One region of the Filimonas lacunae genome, then DNA from elsewhere that is predicted to be linked to it. Evidence: riboswitches for the same ligand, from Rfam matches in the RefSeq annotation. Region 1 holds a riboswitch; the other holds the start of a gene.

Region 1 (7,402 bases):
GTTCAACTCTACCGTAAGCGCATTGGCAATAGAGCGCTTTTCCGGATCGTGATAATCTTTTGTGAATTGCGGATCTTCCACACACTGCATTTTATCACGTAGCAGGTCTATCCGTGTATCAGCGGCGACACTATCCTCATAATCAGCAGCTGTCAGTCGGCCATATAATAACGGCACAGCTATCATGTACTGAATACAATGATCCCTATCGGCCGGGTTATTCAGCGGGCCTTTTTTATCAATAATGCGAATAGCTGCTTCATGTGTGCGGATGGTGATGCTACGTATATCGTCGGTTGATTTTCCGGCAGCTTTCAATACCCCGTGTAACGTCATCGCAGCTTCCACAGCGGTTTGTGAATGAAATTCAGCAGGAAAAGATATTTTAAACAATACATTTTCCATTACATAAGAGCCATAGTTACGTTGAAACTGAAAGGCGTTTCCTTTAAAAGACACATCATAAAAGCCCCAGGTTTTAGCAGTAAGCACCGATGGGTACCCCATCTCTCCTGTTTGCGCTATCAGTGCTAATCGTACTGCACGGGACGTAGCGTCTCCGGCAGCCCACGATTTACGGCTACCCGTGTTAGGCCCATGCCTGTAAGTGCGCAGCGATTGCCCATCTACAAAAGCCAGGGATACGGCATTGATCAGCTCTTCCCTTGACAAGCCCAGCAATTTACCAACCACTGCGGTGGATGCCACTTTCACCAGTAACACGTGATCTAAACCTACTTTATTAAACGAATTTTCCAGGGCCAGAACACCTTGAATTTCGTGCGCCATAATCATCGCTTCCAGCACCTGCTTTACTTTTAACGGCGCTTTACCGTTAGCTACAGCGGTACGCGAAAGCCAGTCGGCAGTAGCTAATATGCCACCCAGGTTATCGGAAGGATGCCCCCATTCCGCAGCAAGCCAGGTATCATTAAAATCCAGCCAGCGTATGATAGCGCCGATATTAAACGCAGCCAGCACAGGGTCTAATTGAAACTGTGTACCCGGCACTTTAGCGCCATGCGGCACAACAGTGCCTTTTACCACCGGTCCCAGCAGTTTAGTACAGGCGGGATAAGTAAGGGCTTCAAAGCCGCAGCCTAATGTATCCAGCAAACAGTAATGCGCTGTTTGCCAGGCAAGTTCGTTTTCTATGCTATAAGAAAGTACGTAATCAGCAATATCCACCAACACCTGGTCTGGTTGCGGACGTTCGTTAGAAATATGGGAAGACATAAAGGATATTATTTTTGAAATGAAATTAGCGTTGCTCTAATGGAATATAATCGCGGTTTTCAGGGCCGATATAGTTAGCGCTGGGCCGGATAATTTTACCATCCTGCCTTTGTTCAATAATGTGCGCGCTCCAGCCGGTTACCCGCGAAATCACAAACAACGGTGTAAACAACAACGTAGGCACGCCCATCAGATGATAGGAAACCGCCGAAAACCAATCGAGGTTGGGGAACATTTTTTTCTCGTTCCACATCAGTGTTTCCAGTCGCTCTGCCACCTGGAACAACAGCATATCCCCTGCTTCTTCCGAAAGCTGTTTGGCCACTTCCTTGATCACTACATTCCGGGGATCTGAGATCGTATAAACCGGGTGCCCGAAGCCTATGATCACTTCTTTACTTTCCAGCCTTTTGCGAATGTCCGCTTCGGCTTCGTCCGGCGAAGCATACCTGCTTTGTATATCATAAGCCACTTCATTGGCGCCACCATGTTTGGGCCCCCTCAGCGCACCAATAGCGCCGGTAATGGCGGAGTAAAAATCAGACCCCGTACCGGCAATAACGCGACTGGTAAAAGTAGAAGCATTGAACTCATGCTCTGCATATAAATTCAATGAAATCTGCATCGCTTTTTCCCACGAAGCAGGCGTCTTTCTCCCGTGCAGTAACGTAAGAAAATGACCACCGATAGAATCGTCATCTGTTTCTACCTGTATCTCCTTTCCATTATGAGAGTAGTGATACCAGTACAGTAAAGCAGAACTGAAACAGGCTAGTAGTTTATCTGCAATATCCCGGGCGCCCGCCAGGTTATGATCATCTTTTTCGGGCTGTATACTTCCAAAGGCAGATACAGTAGAACGCATCACATCCATCGGATGGGCGGATGTGGGAATTTGCTGCAGGATATTCTTTACAGAATGCGGCAGCCCTCGCAGTGATTTCAGCTTGGCTTTATAAGTAGCCAGCTGTGCCTTGTTGGGCAAAGTGCCATAGATAAGCAAATACGCGACTTCTTCAAACTGGGCTTTGCCGGCCAGGTCAAGAATATTGTATCCACGGTAGTGCAGGTCGTTGCCGCTTTTACCTACACTGCAAAGTGCAGTATTGCCTGCGGCCACCCCGGAAAGCATCACGCTTTTTTTGGGCTTAAAAGATTCGGAAGCGGTATCGTTAGACATTTTTGTTCTTTTTAAAAAGTTCATCCAATTTTTGTTCGTAGCTGTAGTATCCGATAGAGCGGTACAGCTCTTCTCTGGTTTGCATGGTGTTTAACACCTGCTGCTGTGTGCCATCTTTCCGTATGTGCTGGTAAACGTTCTCTGCCGCTTTATTCGCTGCCCGGAACGCTGAAAGCGGGTAAAGCGCCATCGCCACCCCGGCATCGTGCAGTTGCTCTGTTGTGTACATCGGAATCATTCCAAACTCAGTGATGTTAGCCAACACCGGCAGGCCTGTAGCATCTGCAAACTGCCGGTAGAGCGCGAGTTCCGGCACCGCTTCGGCAAAAATGAAATCTGCACCCGCCTCTTTATACGCCACCGCCCGTTCCAGTGTTTTTTCCAGCCCTTCGGCTGCAAAAGCATCTGTACGGGCACCGATCACAAACTGCGCATCTGTTCTGGCATCTACGGCAGCTTTCAGGCGATCCACCATTTCTTCCTTACTTACCACTTCTTTACCGGGACGATGACCGCAACGCTTGGCCCCCACCTGGTCTTCTATATGTAATGCCGCTGCCCCTGCCCGTATCAAAGACTTTACCGTGCGCGCTACATTAAAGGCTGAAGGACCAAAGCCCGTATCAACATCTACCAATAAGGGAAGGGAACACACATCTGTGATTCTGCGGATATCGATAAGCACATCTTCCAGCTGGGTAATGCCCAGGTCAGGAATGCCCAGCGATCCGGCAGCCACCCCGCCTCCTGAAAGATAAATAGCCTGAAAACCTGCCTGCTGGGCCAGCAACGCATGGTTGGCATTGATGGCCCCCACAATCTGAAGCGGAAACTCTTTTTTTAATGCATCCCGGAAGGCAAGCCCCGGAGATGGTAATACTGGATTCATACTCATATGGCTGTTAACAATTGAAAACGGTGTTATTACAACTATGTCTTACAAGCGCTTCGTAAGCTTTGCGATAAGGCAGGCAGGATAAAAGGAATAAAGGCATGAAACTATTCCTCAACGTTAATTGAACAGAATAATACGGCTGGCACTTCCATCGTCTATCCGACATATACTTCAAATCGCGAAAGCATTGTCTACCCGGAGTGGCAGGTTTCCTGACTTGTAACAGCTCTTCCTCCTTCCCATACGCACCGCATACAGTGAATGTATTGAAAGAGCCTTAGTGGTTACTTACAGTTGCGCGACAGTTCGTGATTGACACACGATTCCCCTCTTACTTTACGGCTGTGTAAAACCAGTTCCGGCTAAATGTATATTTCTAAAGAACGTTCAACGAATATAATGTATCCGCCCCACTTAACTAACAATTGTTAACAACAGGGAATAAAAAAGGTACAGCAGGCTAAACTTCACAGGGCCGGAACTGTACCTTATAAAATGTTTTCAACAACCACTTATTGCTGTGTAAATTGCTTTACTACGATATGGGTTTTGTCGCCCAGTTGCATAGTATCGCCGGTTACCTCTACATGATCACCTGCTTTCAGCTGCTTGTAGCTTTTTTCCAGGTTTCTGATGCTGAATACGCTGGAATACACCACACCTTTATCATTAGTGATAGTAGCCATAAAGCCATCTTTGCCATTAGCCACATCACCCACTACACCTGCCACGGTAAAAGCAGCCTTTTTAGTAGTATCCTGTGCAGCAGCTTCTTCCTGATGCTCGTGTTTCGCTTCGGAATGATCATGTCCGTGCGCTTCCGTTTCTTCTTCTTTCGGAAACTCTTTGTAATCATTTGTTTTGCAAGATGTCATTACCCACATGCCGGCAGCTGCTACGGTCATGAGTACCAATTGTCTTTTACTTTTCATTCGTCTGTTGTTGAGAATTGATTGTATTACGCCGCCAAAACTATGCTTTTGTGTCAATTATTTGAAATATCCTTCCCGCTCCCACTTACGCAAAGTTTCTGCCGGCAAACCACAGGTAAGCAGCAATTTACCCATCTCCCCTTCCTCATTCGGCCCCATGCTCCAATCCACCGCATAGGCAACAAAATCTTTATCTACAGGCACCTTATTCCAAAGCTTGTTCACCGTAAGCAACCTGGCTGCTTTATATATCATTTCATTAGCCGGCAACCACCATTCATCCCCCTCCTGCACCTTGCCCATAAAAGCAGTATATAACCGCTCATAACTGGTGTCGGCCCGAAAATGCTTATCATCACTCACCAGTATAAAAAGTTTTTCAAAACGCAATTCGTCATAAGTATTCAATATATCCACCTTTTCCTTCACCGTAAGCATACTTAAATGGGGATGATAATCATCCACCTCGTGAATGCCTAACTGCAAAATAGACAAAGGCGCATTCCATTTTTTTCTCACCAGCCTCTCCGTTACCGACTGTGCAATTTGTAACGCCAGTTGATCAGACAGTTGTTCTATCGTGGTGTTATCCGGCATTTTCACATACAGCAACTGGCTGGTACCATCCGGGTAAACACTTTTTATTTCATCCAACGCTCCTGTGCCCGTATATTGATATCTTTCTTCATAATATGTGGCTTTAACGCCCGCAAGCGACTCCCAGCAATCAGCCTTTTCTATCCGGTCGTGGCCGTATTGAAAATGCTTTACCATACAAAAGATATCATGTTCCATTTGCTGTAACTTATCAGCCACCTCGCGCCCTGTAAGATTTTCATAGTCCCTGCCCAATTTTTTGCCATTGATATGCAGCGCCTGGTAGGCGGTTTTCCTGCCATTTTCCTGTAGCAATCGTACTATCACTACCGGTTTCCGGTCTCTCATATTGTATTCAACATATTCTACACAGGAATTGCTGCACTTAAAAATGCCTGCATACACTATTTCTCCGCCATTGGCTTCATATTGCATGTAGCAAGGCCTGCCACCGGAATCCAAACCATACTTATAATTCGCATCCGGCTCCCATTTATCCAGCAAAGGCCCCCCAGCCGGCAAAACACCATTCGCATACTTCTCCACATCAAAGCGATCTTCTTTTGCGTACATCCACTTCACCACCTGCTGCTTTTTTTCAAGCAGGTGTGTCCATTTGTCATACACTGCAACATACCGGTTGAACAGGTCGTCTTTTACCAGCTTCACGGGATGAACGCCGGCCAGCTCACCGTTTTTTTGCATAGTAGTTTCAGTAGAATTATTGCATGCCGTTAGCACCGGCAGCAAAAGAAATAATAAGGGAATAAGGTTCTGTTTCACGGCGTCAATTTACTATAATTACTAAACTGTTATTAATAAATATAAAAGCATATATCATAAACGATGTAAATACATTAATCCCTCACGAAGTAAAAAATAACTTATTTTATATTAATGCACTAACGTTTCATTTTTAAAACAGCTTGATTTATAAGGTTTTCCTTTTTACTATATAATAATTTATCCTTATCATGCGCAAAATTTAAAATCCTGAATCATTATGTTTTGTACAAACTGTGGAGCTCAAATTGACGACAAAGCCGTTGTATGCGTTAAATGCGGCGTACCAACCAACCAATTCGCAGCACATGCCAACCCGGCCAGCCCGGCTGCTAATGCGGAAGGGTATGATTGGTTAACTACTTTATTACTTTGCTTTTTCGTAGGCGCATTTGGAGTTCATAGCTTCTACACCAAAAAGACCACTATTGGCATTATCCAGTTATTAACCCTGGGTGGCTGCGGTATCTGGGCTTTAATTGATCTGATTTTGATTGTAGTAGGAACCTTTAAAGATGGCGAAGGCAGATTCCTCGTTAGGAAATAAATTATTGTTTACCGTATGGTTGCTCGTTCCCCTGTTGATTTTTCAAATCAATTATCACAGCGGGAACGGGCACTTTACTGTGTGCCTGTTTAAAAATATTACCGGAAAAGATTGCTATGGCTGTGGTGTTCTCAGAGGTATAAGCGCCTGCCTGCATCTCAATTTCCCGGCCGCTTATCAGCTCAACCGTTTAAATGTGCTTACCATTCCTTTGCTTACCTTCCTGTATTGTAAAGAGCTGTGGTTAACCCGCCCGCCCTTTCTGCGCTCTGCCACCCGATAATATAATACTGTTTTTTATCATTTGCAGTGAAGCCTGTGGCAAAAAGACCCGTCACCTCAAGAACACATTTTCCCCCCGACACACCACAGATCAGACAGGACAAAAAATAAATTAGACCATTTGGTACAATACTATTTATCTTTGTGTACCAAATGGTACAATACAATATGAAAAGACTGGAAAACAAAGTGGCCGTAGTAACGGGCGCATCGAAAGGAATTGGAGCCGGCATTGCGGAAAAGCTGGCTGCAGAAGGCGCGGCAGTAGTAGTAAACTATGCTTCTTCCAAGGAAGATGCAGAAAAGGTAGTAGCTAAAATTATATCTAACGGCGGCAAAGCAATAGCCGTGAAGGGAGATGTATCAAAGGCTGCTGACGTAGATCATCTTTTTGCAGAAGCCTTAGGGCAATATGGCGCCGTTGATATACTGGTGAACAATGCGGGCGTTTATCAGTGGGGTGCATTGGCAGATTTTACAGAAGAATCATACCACTTTCAGTTCAACATCAACGTGCTGGGTGTACTGCTGGCTTCCAAAGCAGCAGTGAAAAGCTTTTCAGAAAAAGGCGGCAGCATCATTAATATCGGCTCAGCCGTATCCAGCGCCACACCGGCGGGTAGTGCTATTTACACCGCTACTAAAAGTGCAGTAGACTCCATCACACGTGTACTTTCAAAAGAATTGGGGCCTAAAAACATTCGTGTAAATTCAGTGAACCCGGGCATGGTGGTAACAGAAGGCGCTACGTCTGCCGGCTTTATAGGAAGTGAAATAGAAACAGCTATGGTGAGTAATACGCCGCTTCGCAGGGTGGGTCAGCCGGAAGACATTGCACTGGCAACCGCATTTCTGGCATCAGACGACGCCAGGTGGGTTACAGGCGAGGTGATACTGGCCAGTGGCGGATTACGGTAATCAGATATTATTTTAAATGAATAGCTTTGCTG
Region 2 (7,402 bases), 3.5 Mb from region 1:
TGAATTGCATAGGGCTTTTAGCCAATGGAGAAAAAAACTATGCCATTTTGCAACTACCCTTAGGTAAGGGGGGCGGCTATTGCTGATATCTGGATATCTTAAATCACTCAATAGGGAGTAATATTTTTATGGCAGTTAGCTATTTCCAGGTGTTATATATCCCGGCAGCATCGGGATTTAAAGAGTTTGAGCCCAACCAAAGCGCTGATATTTACAAACTGTATATACTATCTATGGGAGATCTGTTTCACGATCTTATACAGGATCAGTACCATTATACAGTGTACGATTTTGCGGGCGATGAAAATATGCTGGAAGTGATAGGGCTTACACCCATGAATAAAGAATTTTTATCTCCTGCTAAAATGCTGGAAGACCTGGAATACTACAACAGGCTGATTATTTACCTGGAGCAGGAATGCAAATCCGGTAAAGAAGAAGCCCTGTTACAAGAGCTGAGGTTATGGAGTGTAGATGTTGCCACATTGGCGATTATGAAGCAGGAGGCGGCAGCATTAACAGCCGTATGCCATTATGCACTACTTCATAACTGCAGCATAAGGTTTGGTATTAATAACCCATAAAAAAGCGGTATTACAGTACTACTGTAATACCGCCGTAAAAAAACGTCCTCTTAAGCAACTACCACACCGGCTTTAGCTCTTGCTTTTGCAGCAGCTTCCACCATGTTTTGTAATGCTTGTTTGGTTTCAGGCCATTTGCGGGTTTTTAATCCACAATCGGGGTTCACCCATAAATGTTCTACAGGAATTACATCCGCCGCTTTTTGCAGCAGTTGCTCCATTTCCTGTACGGTAGGTACACGGGGGGAGTGTATATCGTAAACGCCGGGGCCAATTTCATTCGGATATTTGAAATCTGCAAAGGCGTCCAGCAGCTCCATTTGTGAGCGGGAAGTTTCAATGGTAATGACATCTGCATCCATTGCGGCAATGCTGTCGATAATATCATTGAACTCGCTATAGCACATATGCGTATGTATCTGGGTGCTGTCCTCTACACTGCACGACGAAACTTTAAACGCCTTCACTGCCCATTGCAGATAAGCGGCCCAGTTTTCTTTGCGTAATGGTAAACCTTCTCTGATGGCAGGTTCATCTATCTGTATCACTTTAATACCCGCTTTTTCCAGGTCGCTTACTTCATCCCGGATAGCCAGTGCAATTTGCATGGTAGTGGTTTCCCGTGGCTGATCGTCACGGACAAAGCTCCATTGCAATATGGTAACAGGGCCTGTTAACATACCCTTCATGGGTCTGTTGGTCAACGATTGTGCATAGCTGGTCCATTCTACAGTCATAGGCGCTTTACGCTCTACGTCTCCAAAAATAACCGGAGGCTTTACACAACGGGAGCCATAACTCTGTACCCATCCGTTTTTAGTGAATACATAACCTTCCAGTTGTTCGCCAAAGTATTCCACCATGTCGTTACGCTCAAACTCTCCATGCACTAACACATCAATGTTCAACTCTTCCTGCATTCTTACACAGGTTTCGGTCGAAGCTTTAATGGCAGTGTTATAAGCTTCCAGTGTAATACTGCCTTTTTTCAATTGTGCACGTAACTGACGTATATCGGCTGTTTGAGGGAAAGAACCGATGGTAGTGGTAGGAAACAAAGGCAGCTTTAGCAGTGCCTGTTGTTGTTGCCTGCGGCTTGCAAAAACCGAGTTACGATGGGCATCTGCATCTGTAATAGCAGCTACTCTTTCTTTTACATGCGTTTTGTGAATCAAAGGAGAAGTGCGGCGGCTGGCAATGGCTTGCTTGTTCTCGTCCAGCAAGGCGGCGGCACCTGCAGCGTTGGTTGCCAGTTGTTTCAGGGCAACCACTTCCTCTACCTTTTGCTTAGCAAAAGACAACCAGTTTTTAATTTCGGCGGGTAACGCTGTTTCAAAAGAAAGATCGCATGGTACATGCAATAAAGAGCAGGATGGCGCAATCATAATACGATCGGTGCCAATCGCTGCTACTGCTTTCTGAATCAGCTTCAATGAGTTTTCAAAATCGTTCTTCCAGATATTCCGGCCATCAATTACGCCCAGCGATAACTTTTTGTCGCTTTTCGCAAAGTCAGTTGCCAGAATATCATCTAATTGAGAAGAGCATCTTACCAGGTCCAGGTGAATGGTTTGTACCGGTAAACCCAACACAGTGGTCAGGTTTTCGCCGTAACATTCAAAGTAGCTGGCTAATAAAATAGAAATTCGTGGTGTTACTTTAGATAGTTCATTATAGGTATAGACAACGCCCTTACGTTCCGCGTCAGTAAGATTTAAGCTCAGGTAAGGCTCATCAAACTGTATGGTACGAATGTTTAATTCATCCAGCTGCTGCATCAGTTTTTTATAAACAGGTAACAGATTTTTCAGCAGGTCAATACGGTGAAACCCTTCTTCTTTTTCCTTGCCACATAATAAAAATGACACAGGTCCTAATATCACAGGTTTAGGTTGTATCCCTGCCTGGATAGCTTCGCGGCACTCATTTACAATTTTGTCCGAAAGCAGGTTAAACTGCTGGTTGGCATAAAACTCAGGTACAATGTAGTGGTAGTTGGTATCAAACCACTTGGTCATTTCCATGGCAGTAATGTCATAACCATCTTTTTGATAGCCACGGGCCATGGCAAAAAGAAGATCTGTTTCCGGAAACTGCTGTTGCTCTACCAGGGGGTGAAAACGCTCAGGAATGGCGCTTACTGTTAAACACATGTCCAGTACCTGGTCATAAAACGAAAAATCGTTACAGGGAATCAGGTCAATACCTGCCTGTTGCTGTAATAGCCAGTTATGCCTGCGTATCTCTTTTGCAGTTAACTGAAGGTCGCGAAGTGTACTCTCACCAGCCCAATAGCTTTCACAAGCCTTTTTGAGTTCGCGGTGGCCACCAATACGTGGGTAGCCCAAAATGTTAGTGAACATGTTGTTTGTTTTAACGTGAAACAATTCAAACATGCTCTTTGCCAGCAAATGTTTACAGGATAAAAGAGGAGTAGGAGTAAGGACAAGACAAAGCACAGCCCTGCCATATAAAGGGGCTGATTATGCACTTATCAATTACTGACTACGCTTTATATCGTGAAAGCATTCATCATTTACAATAAAAAAGGCAAGTATCCTGGCTTGTTTTCTGTAGAGCGCCTTCCCACTGCGCCATTGCGCACTGTAGTGGCGTGATTGCTGTACAGCCGTTGACAGAGTGTAACCCCATCATCGGAATAAACTTACAGTAGCACGTCTGCCCGTGATTTACACACGGTTCCTTATTAATCCCGCTTTTGGCGGAAACCTTTTACTGAATTGACCTTATAACAAAGAACACAGGGCAAAGGTAGGGACTGGCAGGCAATTAATGGAAAAAGATCATTGGGCCAAAGACATGCAGGCGGCAGAGTATTGGGGCGTATGCTTACCGATACACGAAAATCATACGTATTTGATCAGGAACGAATACCCCGTAAATGCAGTAGAAGCAAGGATCTCTGTTTCAAAAACAGCTGTTAGGTGTGCCTGGTTGCTTTAAAAAGGGAGCTTTCCGAAGCCTCATCCTATAGAGCGAGTTGCTCGCTCTATAGGATGAGCTGCTCGTCTGTTGTGCTGAGCTGCTTGCTCTATAGGATGAGCTGCTCGTCTGTTGTGCTGAGCTGCTTGCTCTATAGGATGAGCTGCTCGTCTGTTGTGCTGAGCTGCTCGCTCTATAGGATGAGCTGCTCGTCTGTTGTGCTGAGCTGCTTGCTCTATAGGATGAGCTGCTCGTCTGTTGTGCTGAGCTGCTTGCGCTATAGAACGAGCAGCTCAGCACAACAGATCAGTTGCCTGTACGTTAGAATACGCGTTGGGATTGAAGGAATCGGTGGCCTGGCAGATGGAATGAGCATAAAAAAAGCATGCTCCGGGTGTCTGGAAGTGCTTTCCCATACCTCGTCCTATAGGACGAGCAACTCGTAAGTGCAAGCGAAGCGCCCGTTTGTTAGAATAGGAGGGCGGAAAGTGCAACTCTGTTTTAACAGTTATTGAGGACACTTGCTGCTGTTGCGCTTTGTTTTTTCTGCTATTAGGCTGACTAAAAAGGTTCAGCTTAAAAAAGTTGGGGCCGACCTTTTTAGGGCCGACAGCTTCTTTTTCTAAAGCTTAGCCTTTGGGATCAGCCCCCAAAAAGGCCCATATCGATAGATATGGGCCTTTGATATTTAGTAGGAGTAGTAAGCTTATGAGCTACAAGCTTCACAGCTGCCATCTATGGGGCAAGCCGCACCGGTAATCTCTTCATCAGAAGCTGGTGTTGCAGCCTGGTTTCTGTTGTTTAAAGGCTGCATTTGCACACTGCCTTGTTTTTCTACAGTAAACTGAACTGCTTGTGCAGCTGCCTGGGTACGTAAGTAGTACATACCGGTTTTCAGGCCTTTTTTCCAGGCATAGAAGTGCATGCTGGTTAATTTAGCCTTGTTCGGTTGCTGAACAAACAGGTTTAATGATTGAGATTGACAGATATAGGCACCACGGTCGGCTGCCATATCAATCAGTGTACGTTGCTTGATCTCCCAAACAGTTTTATAAATTTCCTTGATCTCCTGCGGAATCTCTTCAATAGCCTGAATAGAACCGTTGGCAGAAATAATCCTGTTCTTCATTTCGTCATTCCATAATCCCAGTGCTACCAGGTCTTTTAACAGGAACTTGTTTACAATAACAAATTCGCCACTTAATACACGTCTTACATAGATGTTGGATGTGTATGGCTCAAAGCATTCGTTATTGCCCAGTATTTGTGAAGTAGAGGCAGTTGGCATAGGAGCAATTAACAGGCTGTTTCTTACGCCATGTTGTTTAATCTCCTGTTGCAGTGCGCTCCAGTTCCATCTGTTGCCTGGTACCACACCCCAGAAATCAAACTGGAATGCACCTTTGCTTAGTGGGCTGCCTTCATACGAGCTGTAAGTGCCTTCTACTTTGGCCAGGTCTTTAGAAGCGGTCATTGCGGCAAAATACATGGTTTCGGCAATGTCTATGTTCAGTTGTTTAGCCTGCTCGCTTTCAAAAGGATAGCGCATTAATATAAAGGTATCTGCCAAACCTTGTATACCTAATCCTATAGGACGGTGACGCATATTGCTGTTGCGTGCTTCTTCTACAGGGTAGTAGTTACGGTCTATAATACGGTTGAGGTTTACCGCTGCCTGGTAAGTTACCTCGTATAATTTCTGATGATCAAACTGGCCGTCGATTACAAAACGGGGCAAAGCAATAGATGCCAGGTTACACACTGCCACTTCATCCGGCGCACAATATTCCACTATTTCTGTACACAGGTTGCTGTTGCGGATGGTACCCAGGTGCTGGTGGTTGCTTTTGCGGTTACAGGCATCTTTGTACAGCATGTATGGTGTACCGGTTTCTATCTGTGCATCCAGTATGGCAAACCATAAATCCTGTGCTTTTACGGTTTTGCGGGCCTTGCCTTCCTGCTCGTATTGGTGGTATAATTTTTCAAACTCTTCGCCAAAAGTATCCGCCAGGCCGGGGGCTTCGTGCGGGCAAAACAGGCTCCATTCGCCATTGGCTTCTACGCGCTCCATAAACAGATCGCTTATCCATAAGGCATAGAATAAATCCCTCGCACGCAATTCTTCTTTACCGTGGTTTTTACGCAGGTCCAGGAAGTCAAAAATATCTGCATGCCATGGTTCCAGGTAAATAGCAAACGCACCTTTACGTTTACCACCACCCTGGTCTACATAACGGGCGGTATCGTTAAACACACGCAGCATAGGAATAATACCATTGCTGGTGCCGTTGGTGCCGCTGATATACGAACCGGTAGCACGGATATTGTGAATGCTTAAACCAATACCACCTGCGCTTTGCGAAATACGGGCGGTTTGTTTTAAAGTATCGTAAATGCCTTCAATGCTGTCATCTTTCATGGTTAATAAAAAGCAAGACGACATCTGGGCTTTAGGCGTACCAGCATTAAATAAGGTAGGGGTAGCATGGGTAAACCATCTTTCCGACATCAGATTATAGGTTTTAATCACCTCTTCTATATTGTCCAGGTGTATACCTACTGCCACGCGCATGTACATATGTTGCGGGCGCTCTACCACTTTACCGTTCAGTTTCAGCAGGTAGCTGCGTTCCAGGGTTTTAAAGCCAAAGTAGTCAAAGGCAAAATCCCTGTCGTATATAATAGTGCTGTCCAGCAATGCCGAATGCTTGCTGATTACGGCGTATACTTCATCTTCCAGTAAGGATGCTTTTAGCCCGGTTTTAGGTTCTACATAATTATATAGCTCCCCCATAGTGATGGAGAACGACTTTGTGGTATTCTTATGGAGGTTGCTTACGGCTATGCGGGATGCCAGCAAACTGTAATCCGGGTGAATGGTACTCATCGAAGCTGCCGTTTCTGCAGCCAGGTTATCTAACTCTGTGGTGGTAACACCGTCATAAAGTCCCTCAATTACCTTCATAGCCACTTTAGTGGGGTCTATGAATTTGCTGTTGAGACTGTAACACAGTTTCTCAATACGAGCTGTAATCTTGTCAAATTTTACTGATTCTTTTCTGCCGTCTCTTTTTATAACGAACATAGGTTACAGAATTTTGTGTTAGAGTTATTGGTTTGTTATTCGTTGTTCTCAGCGCTCAATTATTGTTCCATGTATATTAGAAATCCTCATCTGTTGAAAAGATCTCTTGCTCCTTCGAACTATTCACACCCGCTTTCTGGTAATCACCCACTCTTTTCTCAAAAAAGTTGGTTTTTCCCTGTAAAGAGATCATTTCCATAAAGTCGAAGGGATTGGTGGCGTTGAATATTTTAGGGTAGCCCAGTGCAGTAATCCACCGGTCGGCCACAAACTCAATATATTGTTTCATCAAATCGGCGTTCATGCCAATCAGTCTTACAGGTAATGATTCTGAGATAAATTCTTTTTCAATACGCACGGCATCTGTAATTATCTCCGTAACCCTTTCCTGTGATAACTTATTGCTAAGCATGCTATATAGTAAACAGGCAAATTCGCAATGCAGGCCCTCATCTCTCGAAATCAATTCATTGCTAAAGCTAAGGCCGGGCATTAATCCTCTTTTCTTTAACCAGAAAATAGAGCAGAAGCTGCCGCTGAAAAAGATGCCTTCCACCGCTGCAAAAGCTACCAGGCGTTCGGCAAAAGAGCCCTGTTCAATCCAGCGCAGTGCCCATTGTGCTTTTTTAGTAACCGCAGGTACAGTTTCAATAGCGTTGAACAGCTTATTTTTTTCGGCCGGGTCTTTAATATAAGTGTCAATTAATAAGGCGTAGGTTTCTGAGTGTATGTTTTCCATCATAATCTGGAAACCATAAAAACAACGTGCTTCGGGCAGCTGCACCTC

What was found. Region 1 has a riboswitch for cobalamin ahead of prpB (methylisocitrate lyase). Riboswitches for the same ligand answer to the same signal wherever they lie in the genome.
Region 2: it holds a riboswitch for cobalamin, as region 1 does, so the genes downstream of both, metE (5-methyltetrahydropteroyltriglutamate--homocysteine S-methyltransferase) here and prpB (methylisocitrate lyase) in region 1, are expected to answer to the same signal.

What each region holds. Positions count from the first base shown of each region.
Region 1 is NZ_AP017422.1:4,130,345-4,137,746, forward strand. It holds gene FLA_RS16345 (bifunctional 2-methylcitrate dehydratase/aconitate hydratase) at 1-1,236, opposite strand, end outside; gene prpC (bifunctional 2-methylcitrate synthase/citrate synthase) at 1,262-2,416, opposite strand; gene prpB (methylisocitrate lyase) at 2,409-3,305, opposite strand; cobalamin riboswitch at 3,497-3,683, opposite strand; gene FLA_RS16360 (hypothetical protein) at 3,824-4,243, opposite strand; gene FLA_RS16365 (hypothetical protein) at 4,301-5,545, opposite strand; gene FLA_RS16370 (TM2 domain-containing protein) at 5,844-6,170, shown strand; gene FLA_RS16375 (DUF2752 domain-containing protein) at 6,139-6,453, shown strand; gene FLA_RS16380 (SDR family NAD(P)-dependent oxidoreductase) at 6,621-7,370, shown strand.
Region 2 is NZ_AP017422.1:7,652,275-7,659,676, forward strand. It holds gene FLA_RS30385 (mechanosensitive ion channel family protein) at 1-10, opposite strand, end outside; gene FLA_RS30390 (hypothetical protein) at 129-584, shown strand; gene metE (5-methyltetrahydropteroyltriglutamate--homocysteine S-methyltransferase) at 635-2,947, opposite strand; cobalamin riboswitch at 3,117-3,333, opposite strand; gene FLA_RS30400 (ribonucleoside-diphosphate reductase subunit alpha) at 4,234-6,615, opposite strand; gene FLA_RS30405 (ribonucleoside-diphosphate reductase small subunit) at 6,692-7,402, opposite strand, start outside.